Regions from separate parts of the Clostridium sp. TJA038 genome, predicted to be linked through region 1. Evidence: predicted binding sites of a transcription regulator. Region 1 holds the regulator's gene; the other holds the start of a gene.
What was found. The regulator CtsR, encoded in region 1, represses protease genes until heat stress. The targets are predictions, from matches to a motif close to AAGGTCAANNAAGGTCAAAT.
Positions count from the first base shown of each region.

Region 2: a site for CtsR is predicted at 1,819-1,838, ahead of clpB (ATP-dependent chaperone ClpB). Genes of this name have one in related genera too.

Region 1 is NZ_JBZEFA010000011.1:9,780-13,219, forward strand. It holds gene AC4FQV_RS11135 (PSP1 domain-containing protein) at 1-218, shown strand, start outside; gene fdxA (4Fe-4S ferredoxin) at 381-551, shown strand; gene AC4FQV_RS11145 (MBL fold metallo-hydrolase) at 595-1,248, opposite strand; gene AC4FQV_RS11150 (CtsR family transcriptional regulator) at 1,455-1,910, shown strand; gene AC4FQV_RS11155 (hypothetical protein) at 1,930-2,430, shown strand; gene AC4FQV_RS11160 (protein arginine kinase) at 2,434-3,423, shown strand.
Region 2 is NZ_JBZEFA010000001.1:780,941-784,380, reverse strand. It holds gene clpB (ATP-dependent chaperone ClpB) at 1-1,766, opposite strand, end outside; gene AC4FQV_RS03730 (GTP pyrophosphokinase) at 2,082-3,440, shown strand, end outside.

The DNA of each region.
Region 1 (3,440 bases):
TTGGAAAAGGTGAAGTTGTAGCTAATAATGTTTTAAAAGAATTAGTAAGAGTGAAGTTACCAAGAAAGAATGAAGAGATTATACAAGACTTTAAAATGTATGATGTAAAATTAATTTCAGGAACTTATGAAGGTGAAGTTGAAGATAACAATATTAGATTAGAAATTACAGATGAAGCTGATAAGGCTTTAATTAAAAATTTAATAAAAGAAAATTAAAAAACAATACGGTATGGGGGTATTTCTTAGCATAGTTATTATAATTTTGTTAGAATACTCTAAATATGCTTAAATATAGAGATTAAATACTTTAAAAGTTAGAAGAAATGTGATAATATAAATATGGTATTTTTATACCAACATTTTAGGAGGTGTTTTATTATGGCATACAAAATATTAGACACATGTGTAAGCTGTGGAGCATGCGCTGCTGAGTGTCCTGTAGATGCAATATCACAAGGAGATACTCAATTCGTTATAGATGCAGATACTTGTATCGAATGCGGAAACTGCGCTAATGTTTGTCCAGTAGGTGCACCAGTTCAAGAATAATATTATTTAAAGATCATCTTAGGATGATCTTTTTTTATTATATTTAAATACTTTCTTCAGAAGAAATATCTAATATTTTTATAGTTGATTTATTAGGTAAAGAATTTTCTGAAACAGAAAGTATTTTTTCTTTAATTACAGGGTATGCTTTCATTTTTATTAGAAATTTATCTATAGTATTTAATTGAAAATTTAATTTAGTTGTTTTATAGTGCATAGGTATTATATATTTTGGATTTATCTTGTTTATTAACTTTTTTAAATCATCTATAGAAATAGTAAATTCTTCTCCTACAGGCACAAATAAAATATCAATATTACCTAGTTGTTTTATTTGCTTTTCAGAAAGCATATGACCTAAGTCTCCTAAATGACAAAGATTTAAATTATCACAGGTTATTTTAAATATAAAATTTCTATCTCTTTTTAAACCAAAACAATTATCATGGAAAGAAAAGAAAGATTTTACCTTACAAAAGGTGTTTTCGTAATTTACTAATTCTTTTAAAATTTTTGTTTTGTCTTTTATATATTTTGTGCAATTATGGTCAAAATGCATATGACTTATTGTAACCAAATCTATATCTCCCCTATAAGGCTTATAGCCTATATCAAAGTCAAAGGGGTCTAATAATATACGTTTTCCTAAGTTTGTTTTTATTAAAAAGCAGGAATGTCCTAACCAATAAATATTCATTAAAAAATCCTCCTATAAAAATTATTTTTATTATTGACACATATAATAGAAATAAACATAAAATATAAGAATAATTTTGGTAAATTAAAACATTTATATAAAAATAATCTATTATCTCCTGTATTACATTGATTAAGTATGGCAAATGTATTAATATATATTGTGTATTAAGGTCAGTAAAGGTCAAATTTTGAGGAGTGATATATATGGCTAAATTGTCAGATTCAATAGAGGATTTTTTAAAAAAATTATTAGATGAAACAGAAGATAATAATTTAATGATAAGAAGAAATGAATTAGCAGAAAAATTTAAATGTGCACCTTCACAGATAAATTATGTTTTAACTACTAGATTTACTTATGAAAAAGGATATCTCATAGAAAGTAGAAGGGGTGGCGGAGGATACATTGTTATAAAAAAGGTAGTTCATGAAGTCCATGCAGATAGAAGAGATTTAATCTATGATGAGATAGGCAAAGGCATTACATACCATAATGCAGCAGCTATTATAGATAATTTGCTTGAACATAATATAATTGATGAAAAAGCAGCAAATCTTACTAAAGTTGCTATAAATGATAGAACGCTACAAAGTTCTAAAAATATAAATGAAACTAGAGCAGATATATTTAAAGCTTTACTTATGGTATTACTTAAGTAATTTATAGGAGTTGAAAATATTGCTTTGTAATAATTGTAATAAAAATAAAGCTACAATTAATTTGTTAAAAAAGAATAAAGGAAAAAATGAGAGTTTTATGCTTTGTGAAATGTGTGCTTTAGAGGTAATGAAGTTAACCTTAGATGATGAAAATAAGGGGTTAGATGAGTTCTTAGCATATTTAAATAAGTATATAGATTCAATGGGGAGTTTAGGAAAAAATTTATTATGTGATAAGTGTGGAACAGATATTAGAGATTTTAAAAAAAATAATTTTTTAGGATGTCAAAACTGTTATGAGATTTTTAGGGAAGATGTATTAGATTTTTTAACATCAAATAATTTAGGTTTAAAACATATAGGAAAGGAACCTAAAACTATAAGTAAGGAGCTTAAAATAATACAATTATCTATTTTAGAAGAAAAATTAAAAATTAATATACTAAAAGAAAAGTTTGAAGAAGCTACTATTATAAAGAAGAAAATTTTAAATTTAAAAGAAGAATTAAGGGAGGAATAGATTTTGTTTAAATATATTTCTCCTATTAATAATAGCATTATAATTGCTTCTAAAGTTAAGATTTATAGAAATTTTGAAGGACTTAAATTTAGAAAATCTTTAGAACCTAAGGAAGATACAGAAATTTTAAACTTAGTAATAGAGGTTTTAAAAGAAAAGAACTTTTTAGAGAAATCTTATTTATTTAAAGATAAAGAAGAAGAGGAAGATATCTTATATAAGGATATTGATTTTATACATGAAAAAAATAAATATATAACCTTTGAAAAAAAGAGAGATTTTAATGTGTTTTTGAATGAAGATGAGCATATTGGGATAGAATGTACAAATGGTGGACTAAGTTTAAATGAAATTTATAATAAAGCAAATATGTTAGAGAGTTTTATAGAAGAAAGAAGAGATTATGCTTTTGATATGGAGTTTGGATACTTAACATCAAATATAAAAAATTTAGGAACTGCTTTAAGGGGGAGTGTTTTTATTCATCTTCCTTTAATAAGCTATTATAATTCAATAAATTTATTAAAAGAGTATTTAAGTACACAAGGTTTTGGCTTAAGAGATGTATTTAATTCAAGGAAACTAAGGTATAGCAATATTTATGAAATATATAATAAAAATACTATAGGAATTAAGGAAGAGGATATTTTAGAATCACTTAAAGCTATTAGCAATCAAATTGTTTTAAAAGAAAAGATGAAAAGAGATAATATTTCTTATGAAGATTATCATAAATTAAATAAAGAAATTCTAAACTCTTTAGAAACTATAAAAGAAATTGATTCAATAGAAGAAGAAAAGGCTTTAAAAGTTTTATCAAATATAAGATTAGGAATTGAAAGTGGAATTATAAAGGATATTTCACTAAATTCAATAAATTCTATTCTTACAAAGATTCATCCTAATATAATAAATCATTTTAATGAGTATGAATTTTTAAAAGACTTAAATAAAAAAAGAGCTTATATTATTCAAAATTCTTTAATCACATAAAATTTTAATAGTAGGAG
Region 2 (3,440 bases), on a different contig from region 1:
TTTGCAACTGCAGTTGTAGCTTCATCTTGTCCTATTACTCTTTCTCTTAATTCTTCTTCTAATCTTAAAAGTTTTTCTCTTTCACTTTCAACTAATTTTGTAACAGGAATTCCAGTCCATTTTGAAATTATTTCTGAAATTTCATTTTCAGTAACTTCTTCTTTTAATAAAGCATTCTCATTATCTTTTTCCATGCTTTCTTCTTGTGCTTTTATTTTGCTTTCAAGCTCTGGAATTTTTCCATATTTAAGCTCTGCAACTTTATTTAAATCGTACTCTCTTTCATATTTCTCAACTAATCCTCTAGCTTCATCTAATTCAGCTTTTAAATCTCTAATTGCTGAAATATGAGATTTTTCTTTTTCATACTTAATTGTCATCTCATCATTTTTATCTTGAAGCTCTGCAAGTTCTTTTTCTAAAGAAACTAATCTTTCCTTAGATGCTTCATCATTTTCCTTTGATAAAGCTTCTTTTTCAGTTTCAAGCATTAAGATTTTTCTTCTTATAATATCTAATTCAGTTGGAAGAGAATCTATTTCACTTCTTATCATAGCACCAGCTTCATCTATTAAATCTATAGCTTTATCTGGTAAATATCTATCTTGAATGTATCTATGTGAAAGTTTTGCAGCAGCTACTATTGCTGAATCATGAATTCTAATTCCATGATGAATTTCAAATCTTTCTTTTAATCCTCTTAAAATTGATATAGTTTCTTCAACTGTTGGTTCTTCAACTATTACAGGTTGGAATCTTCTCTCTAAAGCTTTATCTTTTTCTATATATTGTCTATATTCATCAAAAGTTGTAGCACCTATACAATGAAGCTCTCCTCTTGCAAGCATAGGTTTTATTAAGTTTCCAGCATCCATTGCTCCATCAGTTTTACCAGCACCTACTATGGTGTGAATTTCATCTATGAATAAGATTATTTTTCCTTCTGAGCTTTGAACTTCTTTTAAAACAGCTTTTAATCTTTCTTCAAATTCACCTCTATACTTAGCACCAGCTATTAATGCACCCATGTCTAATGAGATAATTACCTTATCTTTTAATCCTTCAGGAACATCTCCTCTTACAATTCTTTCTGCTAATCCTTCAACTATAGCTGTTTTACCAACCCCTGGCTCACCTATTAAGATAGGATTGTTTTTTGTCTTTCTTGAAAGAATTCTAACTGCCCTTCTTATTTCTTCATCTCTTCCTATTACAGGATCTAATTTATGTTGTTTTACAAGTTCTATTAAGTTAGTTCCATATTTATCTAAAGCTTCATAAGTTCCTTCAGGGTCTTGTGAGTCAACTCTTTGACTACCTCTAACCTCACTTAAAACCTTTAAGAAAGCATCTTTAGTTATATTATTCTTTCTTAAAATTTCTCCTATAACACCATTTTTATCTATTTCCATAATTGCAAGCATTACATGTTCAACACTTATGTATGAATCTTCAAATTGCTTTGAAATTTCTTCTGCTTTTATTAAAACTTCATTTATTCTTCTTGTAGCAGTAACTCCTGAAGATTGTGCTGCTTCCCCTAATACCTTAGGCATCCTGTCTATTTGAACATGAATATCTCTCTTTAATGAATCTATATTAACACCCATTTTTTCAAATATATTAGGAATTAAGCCATCTTTTTGATTTACTAAGGCTGAAAATAAGTGAATTACGTCTAATTGTTGATTATTATATTTAACTGCTATTTCATAAGCATCGTTTAAGCTTTGTTGTACTCTTAATGTCATTTTATCTGCATTCATTTTATCACCTCAATATTCTCTTTTTTCTATCTTCTGTTACTATAATACTATAAAAGTCAAAGAAAGTCAAAGTCTATTTTTCACTTTCATAATTTATTAATCTAAAGGTAAAATTACTTACAATTTATTATAAAAAAAAGTTTTAAGTAATAATTATTTAATTATAAGGATATTTCATTAAGAATTTATTCATTTTTGTAAGTTCTTCTATATATTTATTATTTAAAATTACTCTATTGTTATACTTTCTATATGTTGGTATTATTAAAATATAATAAGTTTGTTAAAAAATAAATAAAGGAGGGTGTCTTAAATTTGGAGTTAAAAGTTTTTGATTTTACAAAAAGCACTTTAGAATTACTTAAGGATATGAAAAAAGATTTAGCCTATAGTGCAAATTTATTAGATGATTTTTTCTATTCTCTGCTTGAAAATTCCTGTGATGGTTTTTTTAACATATCAACTAGAGTAAAATCAGCCTCTAGTTTAAAGGAAAAAATCATAAGGCATAATTATTACATAAAATTTAAATCTCCTAAGGATTTATTTAAAAATCTTTCTGACTTAATAGGGGTTAGAATAGAATGTAGATTTATAGAAGATGAGGAGCATATTTTTAAATTTTTAAAGACTATTTTTAATTGTACAGGAGAAAAAGGTTTTTCTTATTCTGCTCAAAATCCTAATATTTTTTTAGACCTTAGAGAAAAACAACCTCTTAAACAAAAAAATGGTTTTGAACTTTATAGAATAGATGGTTTTATTTTAAATGAAGGAGAAAAGTATAATTTTGAGCTACAAATAAAATCAATGGTAAATAATTTTTGGGGTGAAATAGAACATAAGATAATTTATAAAAATTATAATATGATTTTAGGAGATAAGTTTTATAAAAATATATTAAACTCTATAAAAAATAATCTTTGTTTAATAGATAATCAACTTTTAACAATTTTTAATCATGTAAATACTCATATGGATAGTTCTAATAATGTTGGCTTAAAAAAAGAAGGCATAGAAATGTTATTATCTAAAATGATTTACGATATTTATTCTTCTAAGGTTAAAAATGATTTAGGTATTTCTATAGATTTTAGAAACGCCTGTGATATAATAATAGATTATATTTTTACAAAAAATAACTGTAACACCTCACAGGAATATTATAATACCTTTGTAAATACTTCTGTTAGGTTAAATGAAGTTTTTAAAGATTCAATTTCTTTTAAAAATAAATTATCTATAGGGGCAAGTTCCCTTAACTTTGATTCTACTTTTTCAAATTCTATAGGAAAAAAATTAGCCCATGCAATGAATTATGATTTTCATTGGAACTTATTTTTTAAAATACTTTTCCAAATAGAACCTGGTAATAATAGAGAGGATTTTTATTCCTTTATAAGATATTTAGAAACTATATTTTCAAATAGAGATTCCTACTTAAATCTTTATTTAAACTTTTCTTCTGAAGAAGTTTCAAAAATAAAAGAAGATATTTTATCCTCTTTAAATAAAGCCTTCTTAAAAATAGACTCAATTAAGTTTATCTATAGAGACAAGCTTTCAGAAATTTTTAATCATATAGATAACTTTGTTAAATTCTTATGTAATTATATGAATAACTACAAGGAATACGAAGATTATAGTTACCTTTATAAAGAGTACTTATATCTT